2 regions of the Pedobacter sp. Bi27 genome follow, and region 2 is predicted to be linked to the other one. Evidence: riboswitches for the same ligand, from Rfam matches in the RefSeq annotation. Region 2 holds a riboswitch; the other holds the start of a gene.
What was found. Region 2 has a riboswitch for S-adenosylmethionine ahead of metH (methionine synthase). Riboswitches for the same ligand answer to the same signal wherever they lie in the genome.

Region 1 (5,414 bases), on a different contig from region 2:
TCAGTTATTTGCACAAGCGACCAGTTTAGGAGGTGTAGAGAGTTTAATCGAACATCGTTATTCGGTAGAAGGCCCCGATAGTAAAACACCAAAAAATTTACTCCGTATTTCTGTAGGCTTAGAGCATGTAGACGATATTATAGCCGATTTGGCGCAGGCACTGGGTTAAAAAAATCGTCATTGCGAGAAGGCTTTTTCAGCCGACGAAGCAATCTTACAACGATCGCTACTATCGTGCGCTTTAAGATTGCTTCGTCGTTCCTTCTCGCAATGACGAATATTTGTTTTGAAATCTATTTCGGATTACAAATCGTAGTCAATTTAAGTGAATAATTTGCTTCTAATGGCTCATTTGTTTGTGCCAGACGTTGCGAACCTGTATTAGCCGGGCAGGCAATGTCACCAGCAGCATCATATATTAATTTTGTACCACCGGCTAATAATTCTTTAGGTACATAAACCTGTACCTTTGTAATCGAATAACCAGAAGGAAAATAACGCACATAATAACCATCAGGGTGTTTGGTCCAGATACCACTTGGCACATCGCTTCTTGGTGGCGCCATACCCGCTATAATTGCATATTTTTCCATATCGGCATAAGTATAATTTCCAGACGACACCAGTTGACGGATATTATTTTCTGCTTCAAAAACAGCTCTCACCCCTGACGGCAGCTGGTCTTTAGCCTTCTCCATTACATCGAAAGGCAAAACACCTAAAGCACCACCTTCTAATTGTGTAAGTTGTTTTGGCGTTAACAATTTAATGGCAGTTACTTTAACCTGTCCATTAAAATCAGCAAATTTTGTTCTTGCAATAATAGTCCATAATAATGCCTGAATATCGTGTTGATCTACATCAGGATGTTTCTCAGCGCTTTTCAGTATAGCAACCACAATTTCTTCTTTAGGGCCTAAAACGGGTGCAAACATGTAACCATCACCCTTTGATGGGGCGAAAGTTCCGGCTTTTAGACAATAACTTTTATTGGTCATTTCATAAAGCCCCTCGCAAAGCACAAAACCACCATCTGGATTTTTAGGCAGTAAATACAAGGGCTGGGCTTTTAAATTTAATGAATTAATAAAATCAGGCAGCTTTTCGCCCTCTCTATTTACGTCTTCAAAATTAGTGGTAATAGCAGCAGGTTGTTTTAAAAATTTGTCTACGCCTAAAGCTTTCGCGCCCTGGGCAGTGCCCACTTTTAATAATTTATCTTTTAAGCCTCCAAATTGAGCGTTTACATTATTTAAACCTGCGATAGTAAACAACAGGCCTAAACATAGGGATTTTGTATTTTTCATCATAATTAATTTAGATAGGTACCACAAACTTAGAATTTTAAGCGTTAATTCAGTATTAAAGTTTCAGATTGTCATTGCATCATAAAAATACGCAATTCATTTTCAGCGAGTTAATGTAATTTCAAAATTTTATTTTGTGGATTAAAATTAAATTCAGACATTTGGAATATTATTTGGCAGATAGCTAAATAAAAGTCAATCTTCACGGGTTGATTTATAAAGAAGTGGCGAGAGACTGGCTCGATGACCCACTGGCAACCCTCAGAAAGAGAAGGTGCCAATTCCTGACCGGATAACATGGTGTTATTTGGAGATATAAATTAGAACTGATGAAAACATTAAATCTTCAATCGCTAAGCGAGCCCAGTGCAAACCTTAAAAAGGTAGAACAAACTTCTATTTTTTTTATTAGTTGTGATATGCGTGCGTTTACTTGTATGTGCTGTTGCATACAGTAATTTAAAAATCTTCCTTTTTTGTTTCTTTCAAATTGGAAGGTCCCGGGAAACCGGGATACGCCCTGCTAGGTTTTAGGATGATCCTAATTCTGTTATCTAATCACATCAACTAAAAAATAGAAATTATGTCAACATCATATAAATTTGAAACTTTACAATTACACGCTGGTCAGGAAATAGATCCAACAACAGGCTCAAGGGCTGTTCCCATTTACCAAACCACTTCTTATGGATTTAAAAATGCCGAACATGGGGCTAACTTATTTGCATTAAAAGAGTTTGGCAATATCTACACCAGGATCATGAATCCTACCAACGATGTTTTCGAAAAACGTATTGCCGCTTTAGAAGGTGGTGTAGCTGCTTTGGCAGTCGCATCGGGGCAAGCCGCTCAATTTATAGCGTTAAATAACATATTGGAGGCTGGTGATAGCATCGTTTCTTCATCTCACATTTACGGAGGAACCTATAATCAATTCAAAGTAGCTTTTAAGCGCTTGGGTATTCATGTCGATTTTGCCAATCCAGATATACCTGAAGAATTTGAAAGCAAAATTACCGATAAAACCAAAGCAATCTTTTTGGAAACCATCGGTAATCCTGCATTTAGTGTGCCTGATTTCGAAAAAATTGCCGCAATTGCAAAAAAATACGATCTACCTTTAGTGGTCGACAATACTTTTGGCGCTGGGGGTTATTTGTTTAAACCATTGGAGCATGGCGCTAACATTGTTGTAGAATCTGCAACGAAATGGATCGGTGGCCATGGCACAAGTATTGGGGGCGTTATCGTTGACGGTGGAAATTACAACTGGGGCAATGGGAAATTCCCTCAATTCTCTGAGCCTTCAGAAGGTTATCATGGTTTGGTTTTCAGCGATGTTTTTGGTATCGGCGGACCATTTGGCAATATCCAGTTTATTATCCGTGCCCGTGTAGAAGGATTAAGAGATCTGGGACCTGCCCTATCGCCTTTCAATTCTTTTCTATTATTACAAGGATTGGAAACTTTATCACTCCGCGTTCAACGCCATGTAGATAATGCTCTAGAATTAGCAACCTGGTTAGAAAACCATCCATTAGTTAAAGAAGTTCAGTACCCTGGCTTAGCCAGCAGTAAATATAACAACCTGGCTAAAAAATATTTAAGCAATGGTTTTGGTGCGGTTTTATCTTTCGAATTGGCTGGAAGCAAAGAAAACGCAACACAGGTAATTGATAACTTAAAACTGGTATCGCACCTGGCCAATGTGGGTGATGCAAAAACGCTGATCATTCAGCCTTCTGCCACAACACACCAGCAATTGAGCGAAACAGAACAATTAGCTGCCGGTGTTAAACCGAACGCGCTGAGGGTTTCAGTAGGCATTGAGCATATTGATGATATCAAAGCCGATTTCGAACAGGCATTTGCAACCATTAATGCTACAGTTCCGGCAGAGAATTTACAAGCCTAAACCCCTTAGGGGCTTTTTAACAACAACAACATTACAAAATGCATAACAGTAAAAACGATAATGTAAAATCCACTTCAGGGAATTTTGCATCAACATATAGTTATAACAAACAGTTTAAATTAGAGAGCGGAAAAAAGATCCGTAACCTGCAAGTTGCTTATCAAACTTATGGCAAATTAAATGCGAATAAAGATAATGTGATTTGGGTTTGTCATGCACTTACCGCCAATGCTGATGTTTTTGAATGGTGGGAAGGTTTGTTCGGTGAAAATGCTTTGTTCAATCCTGAAGAGCATTATATCGTTTGCGCTAATGTTTTAGGCTCGCATTACGGTAGCACAAACCCATTAAGTACTAACCCCGTAACAGGCTTACCTTATTACCTTTCGTTTCCACAGTTTACCATCCGCGATTTAGTATCAGCACACCAATTATTGGCTTCGCATTTAGGCATTGATTATATTAAATTATTAATTGGAGGTTCTTTAGGCGGACAACAGGCTGTTGAGTGGAGCATTTCGGAGCCGAATAAAATCGAAAACCTGATCCTGATTGCCACTAATGCAACACATTCTCCATGGGGAATTGCATTTAACGAAAGTCAGCGTTTGGCCATTACTACCGATAGAACTTTTTATGCCAACCAGCCCAACGGTGGCAGCAAAGGTTTAAAAACAGCCCGTAGCATTGCACTTTTAAGTTATAGAACCTATAGTGCTTACGGCAGTACACAGGTAGAAAGCGTAAACGATAAAACCGACAATTTCAGATCCTCTTCTTATCAGAACTATCAGGGAGAAAAACTGATTAATCGCTTTAACGCTTACAGTTATTATTATTTAACCAAAGCCATGGACAGCCACAATGTTGGCCGTAACCGCAAAAGCATTTCTGATGCACTAAAATTAATTACGGCAAATACTTTGGTAATCGGGATAGAAAATGACGTTTTGTTTCCTTTATCGGAGCAAAAATACCTGGCCGATCATATCCTAGGCGCGGAATTTAGTGCCTTACACTCAGATTATGGTCACGATGGATTTTTAATCGAAACAGATGCCTTGACTAAGGTAATTGGAAACTTCATCAAGGAAAGCCGGAATAAAAAAATAATCAAACTACAGCATACCGCTTAGAAAGGTAGAAGGTAGAGGGTGTAAAGGTTGAAGGTGAAAAACCGGATACCATAATAAAATTTAAAATAAATCACAAAATAAGAACAGCTATATCGGTGTAATCCATTTATCTGTGTAATCACTTAAAAAAAATGAGTAAGAATTTAAAAATCGGTTTATTTGGTTTCGGTGTTGTAGGACAAGGTTTATTGGATATTATCCAAAGCCAGAACCTGAATCTGGAGATCATTAAAATTGCAATAAAAGACCCAAGAAAGAAGCGTACCCTTAATAAAGATCTGTTTACCACTGATCGCAACGAAATACTGAACAATACAGAGATCAATACAATTGTAGAATTAATTAATGATGCTGATGCTGCTTACGAAATTGTAACCACTGCATTAAAAAACGGTAAAAATGTAGTATCTGCCAATAAAAAAATGATCGCCACGCACTTAAAAGAGCTGGTAGATTTACAACAAGAACATGGTACTTCTTTATTGTACGAAGGAGCCGTTTGCGGCAGTATTCCAATTATCCGTAACCTGGAAGAGTATTACGACAATGAATTATTCCATGCTTTGAGTGGAATTTTTAATGGCTCATCTAATTACATTTTGTCGAAAATATTTAATGAGAACCAAAGTTACGACTCGGCTTTAAAAGAAGCACAAGATTTAGGTTTCGCAGAAACCGACCCGATTTTGGATGTGGGAGGCTACGATCCAAAATATAAACTGGCTATTGCTACAGCACACGCATATGGTTTATTTGTAAATCCAGATGCCATTTTAAACATTGGCATACAGAACCTTTCTAAGCACGACATTAAATATGCGCGTGAGAAAAACTTTAAAATTAAATTGGTTCCTACGGCACGTAAAGTGAATACAAAAGATATTGTAACTTATGTACTGCCAAAACTGGTAGCTAAAGATGATTTCCTTTACAACGTAGAAAATGAATACAATGCAGTTGCAGTTCAGGCGGCTTTTGCTGATAAACAGTTTTTCTATGGTAAAGGTGCTGGAGGCCACCCTACGGGTGCTGCTGTACTTTCTGATATTGCGGCCT
Region 2 (5,414 bases):
ATTTATAAAGTCGACAGCATAATTATTATGCTCTTCTAATCCGGTTGCAACGGTTAAAATGTTCGGATCGAAAATAATATCCTCTGGCGGGAAACCAATTTCGTGCACCAGAATATCGTAACTTCTTTTACAGATTTCTTTTCTGCGCTCGTAATTATCGGCCTGTCCCTGCTCATCAAAAGCCATTACTACTACCGCAGCACCGTATTGCATAATTTTGCGTGCACTTTCGCGGAATTTCTCCTCCCCTTCTTTTAGTGAAATAGAGTTTACAATTCCTTTTCCCTGCAAACATTTTAAGCCATTTTCAATAACCGACCATTTGGATGAATCGACCATGATTGGCAATTTGGCAATATCAGGTTCAGAGGCAATGAGATTTAAGAATTTGGTCATGGCTGCTTCCGAATCCAACATTCCCTCATCCATGTTCACATCAATTATCTGCGCACCGCCTTCAACCTGTTGCAGGGCAACGGCCAGTGCAGCTTCGTAATCGCCACCCAAAATCAGTTTAGAGAATTTGGGAGATCCGGTGATATTTGTTCTTTCACCAATATTTACAAAAATGCTTTCTGGAGTGATGGTTACGGGTTCCAATCCGCTTAAACGCATATAAGGTTCAAGAACCGGTATTTTCCGCGGCTCAGCTTTTCGCGCATTTTTGGCAATACAGCCAATATGCTCTGGTGTGGTACCACAACAGCCACCCACAATATTCACAAAACCAGATGCAATAAAGTCATCAACCAAATGTGCCGTTTCATGTGGCTGTTCATCATAAGCGCCAAACTCGTTTGGTAAACCTGCATTTGGATAGGCCGAAACATAACAGCCTGCTTTTGCTGCAAGTTCCTCAATATGCGGACGCATTTCTTTAGCACCCAAAGCACAGTTAAAACCGATACTTAATGGTTTTGCATGCATTACAGAGTTTAAAAAAGCTTCGGCAGTTTGACCTGAAAGTGTTCTTCCGGAGGCATCGGTAATGGTACCAGAAATCATGATCTCCAGTTTACGGCCAATTACCTCTTCATATTTTTTTATGGCTACAATAGCCACTTTAGCATTTAAAGTATCGAAAATGGTTTCGATTAATAATACATCAGAACCACCATCTACCAAACCACGCACCTGCTCATAATAAGCTGCTTCAAGCTCATCAAAATAGACTGCCCTAAAACCAGGATCGTTTACATTCGGCGACATGGAAAGGGTACGGTTGGTTGGGCCAATAGCACCGGCCACAAAACATTTACGGTCTGGATTTGCAGCCATGAACTCATTTACGGCTTCCTTTGCCACCCGCGCACCTTCAAAACTCATTTCGTAAGAAAGGTCTTCCATCTGGTAATCGGCCATGGAAATGCGCTGTGTACTGAACGTGTTGGTTTCGATAATATCGGCACCAGCGGCCAGGTACTCCAGGTGTATGGTTTTAATAATATCCGGACGTGTGATGTTGAGCAAATCATTATTGCCTTTTACATCACAGGGATGGTTTTTAAATCGCTCCCCTCTAAAATCTTCTTCGGTTAAGGTATATCGCTGAATCATGGTACCCATTGCACCATCAATCACCAAAATACGTTTTTCTAATTCTTCTCTTATGCTCATCTGTTGTTATTAGTAACAAGCAGTTAGTATCAAGTATCAATATTAATGATAGATCGAACTAACTTTAGATAAAAGCAAAGTATAAACAAATCTGTCTTGATACTTGATACTTAATACCCAATACTTATATGGCTTATTTAAAAAGTTGGTACGTGAATCGTAATCCTAAACTTATCTGTTTCCGCTATTTGCAGAATAGAATTTAGCACCTTGTATGGTTACAGGTTGCTAAGACTTCGTTGGGTCTAATCCCTCCGTCTTTCTTAATAAGCATACAAAAATGCAACAAAGCAACATCAATTCCAAAATTTATCGCTTTGCTACCAAATAAAATTACAAAGGCCATGCAATTCTGCACGGCCTTAAGAATATTGTTCTGTTTTTGAGGTTTACCTTCTGTTACCGAAAATACGCAATAGCGACAAAAACAAGTTGATAAAAGTAATGTAGAGGGACAGTGCACCCATGATTGCTAATTTTTTGCTTTCATTTACGCCTAAAGTGTTGCCATTTTCATCTAATCCTTCGCCTATCCTTTTAAGCTCCTGAACCTTATATGCAGTCAATGCAGTAAAAATTGCTACTCCGATAAATCCCATGATGTAACCTAATGTTGAGCTCCCCAAAAACATATTGATTACGCTAATGATCACCAAACCGATTACACCAGCAAATAATATAGGACCAAATTTACTTAAATCGGTATCTGTGGTATATCCCATTACCGCCATTACTGCAAATATTGCGGCGGCCGCAGCAAAACTAATTACAACTGATGGCAAAGAATAGGTTAACAAGATAAAGCTGAGCATTACTCCGGTTAATATAGAATAAAGCAAAAATACGCCGATTAACGTCTGATAAGACATTCGTTGCATACCAGCACCCATTAAGAATACCAGCCCGAGTGGGGCAAATATTGCAATATAGCCTAAAACAGTAAAGCCACCTTTACCAGTTTGAGGATTATAAGATAAAAGATAGTCCAATACCGCTGGTGTACTTGCGATAAAATAAGCTGCAACTGTGGAAACAGCTAATGCTACAAACATCCATAAGAAAACATTCCCAAAGAAACGTTTAGATGCAGATCTTTCCTGTACAAAAACACTGTCCTTTTGATATTGATAATTTTGTTGTTCCATTTTAAATTTTGTGTATTTAACTATATAAAAATAAATATTTAGTTTAATCTTTTTGTCAGCAATTCTTCAACTTTTTTAAAGAATTGTAGCGGTTTTAATGTGCGCCATGGCAGATTATCAAATGCACCACCAAAGTTAATGTAATAATCGATGTTATTATCGCGAAACTCGGTGATTACGTGTTCCTGAAAATTCACCCCAACAATCCAGCCATCTTCTACTTCCTGAAACCACTCTTCGTAATAACTGTCATCAGAGGCATGAAAATTCAGTATATTTTCACCGATCAGGATAAATTTATTAATGCCTTCATCCATCATCATCTCTAAAATATCGCGTTTCAGCAGCATAATGTCGTTGTTAATGGCATCGTTCCACTCGCCTATAAATTCTATAACCGCATAACTGCGATCATAATCGGCGTATAACACCTTCATGTATAAGGTATTCGAACCAAACTCGTCCCATTGGGGGTGAAGTAAAAAATTGTAAATCTGCTTATCGAAGTAAAGTTCTGAATATTCGGTATTGTAAAACGGCGAACGCTCATCTTCTGCCGAAATATAATCATCTCTCCACTGGTAATAAGGCTCAATTTCGTGCATACTCTTTTTTAATTATTGAATGAGTGAGTTTTGAATGATTGAATGATAATGCTATTCTTTCATGCTATCATTCACTAATTCTTTCCTTCAATCCTTCATCCTTCTCTCATTTCTTAGTGTCCTGCTTCAACTGCTTTACGTACACTTCCATAACGGGTTAACAACTCAGCTGCTTCATCGTAACCTATATTTAGCTCATCGGCCACCATTTGTGTACCGCGGTCTACGAGTTTATGATTGGTTAACTGCATATCGACCATTTTATTGCCAACTACACGCCCCAACTGAACCATAACGGTGGTGCTTAACATATTTAACACCATTTTTTGCGCCGTACCAGATTTCATGCGGGTAGAGCCGGTTACAAACTCAGGGCCAACCACCACTTCAACCGGAAAATCCGATTCTGCAGCAATAGGTCCGCCGGTATTACAAACGATGCAACCTGTTAAAATACCATGCTTACGTGCTGTGTTTAATCCGCCGATTACATAAGGCGTAGTACCTGACGCTGCCAGGCCAACCAAACAATCTTTCTCGTTAATTTCAAATTCCTGAAGATCTTTCCAGGCTTGTTCGGCATCATCTTCAGCAAATTCTACCGCTCTTCTAATGGCTGTATCTCCACCGGCAATAATTCCAACAACCCAATCAAAAGGAACACCATATGTAGGTGGGCATTCTGATGCGTCTACTACACCTAAACGACCACTTGTACCCGCACCTATATAAAAGAGACGGCCACCTTTTTTCATTCGCTCGGCCACTGCCGATGTTAATTTTTCGATCTGAGGCAAAGATTTTTCAACTGCAAATGCTACAGTTTTATCTTCGTTATTAATGCCCTGCAAAACTTCTAACACCGACATCTGATCGATGTGGTTATAGTTAGATTCTTGCTCGGTAACTCTATTCATAAATTTAATTTTGATAAAATTCGGTAAATTCTTTCTAAAAACTACCCTAAAAACCCAAAAATATCTGTCTTAAATTTCAACCTATGGCTCCATTGCATTAATTAATGTTAAATATTATAAACAAAAGACATGAAAATGCAGTTAAAAAATATATCAACTCGCTAATTTTCATAAATTTGCAGTAACGCTGATGAAAAAAAATACCCGAAATAACATACTGATCGCTGCAAGCTATTCTGTAATTTTAATAGTGGGTATGTTTTTGGGCATAAAATTTATTAAAGATCAAGGCTTTGGCGTTAAAAAGAGCCCTCAACTTGCCAGCAACAGCGATGAGAAATTAAATGAGATCTTACACATCATCAACGGTAATTATGTTGATGACATCAATACCGATTCGCTTCAAAACTTACCCATAGACAGCGTTCTGCACCAACTCGATCCACATAGTGTTTACCTGCCGCCAACCGATGCGCAGGATATGACCGATAACCTGGAAGGAAACTTTGAGGGTGTGGGCATAGAATATTATATGCTTAACGATACCATGATGGTTACCGGCGTGGTTAAAGATGGCCCGGCTTATCAGGCGGGGATAAAATTAGGCGATAAAATTCTGAGTATCGATACAGCAGTTGTAAGTGGGAGAAACTTACCAAAAGACCAACTTACCGGTCGTTTTAAAGGCAGGTCTGGAACAGGTGTTAGCGTGGTGCTTTTACATCCAGGTGCACCGCAAAGTAACCGCATTATGGTTACGCGAGGCAAAGTAAACATCAGCAGTATCGATGCCGCTTATATGATCAATAACGAAACAGGTTATGTACGGATCAGCAAGTTTGGCGCCAATACCGATAACGACTTCTCAGTTGCAGCCAATAACCTGAAAGCAAGGGGCATGAAAAAACTGATTCTTGACTTGCGCGATAATGGAGGGGGTTATTTTACGGCAGCTACAGGCTTGGCCGATCAGTTTTTAGCAGAGAACAAACTTATTGTATATACACAGGGTAAACATGAGCCACGTACCGATTATTTTTCTACGGGCACCGGCGCTTTTCAAAATGGCAAACTGGCCATCTTGATTAATGAAAATACCGCTTCGGCCAGCGAAATTGTTGCTGGAGCCA

Region 1: it holds a riboswitch for S-adenosylmethionine, as region 2 does, so the genes downstream of both, LQ227_RS14600 (O-acetylhomoserine aminocarboxypropyltransferase/cysteine synthase family protein) here and metH (methionine synthase) in region 2, are expected to answer to the same signal.

The regions. Positions count from the first base shown of each region.
Region 1 is NZ_CAKKMW010000004.1:138,925-144,338, reverse strand. Features, by position in the region: gene LQ227_RS14610 (PLP-dependent aspartate aminotransferase family protein) at 1-169, shown strand, start outside; gene LQ227_RS14605 (hypothetical protein) at 294-1,307, opposite strand; SAM riboswitch class I at 1,519-1,629, shown strand; gene LQ227_RS14600 (O-acetylhomoserine aminocarboxypropyltransferase/cysteine synthase family protein) at 1,891-3,222, shown strand; gene metX (homoserine O-acetyltransferase) at 3,261-4,358, shown strand; gene LQ227_RS14590 (homoserine dehydrogenase) at 4,490-5,414, shown strand, end outside.
Region 2 is NZ_CAKKMW010000002.1:423,024-428,437, forward strand. Features, by position in the region: gene metH (methionine synthase) at 1-1,617, opposite strand, end outside; SAM riboswitch class I at 1,786-1,890, opposite strand; gene LQ227_RS07185 (Bax inhibitor-1/YccA family protein) at 2,007-2,762, opposite strand; gene LQ227_RS07190 (hypothetical protein) at 2,801-3,367, opposite strand; gene murQ (N-acetylmuramic acid 6-phosphate etherase) at 3,481-4,284, opposite strand; gene LQ227_RS07200 (S41 family peptidase) at 4,475-5,414, shown strand, end outside.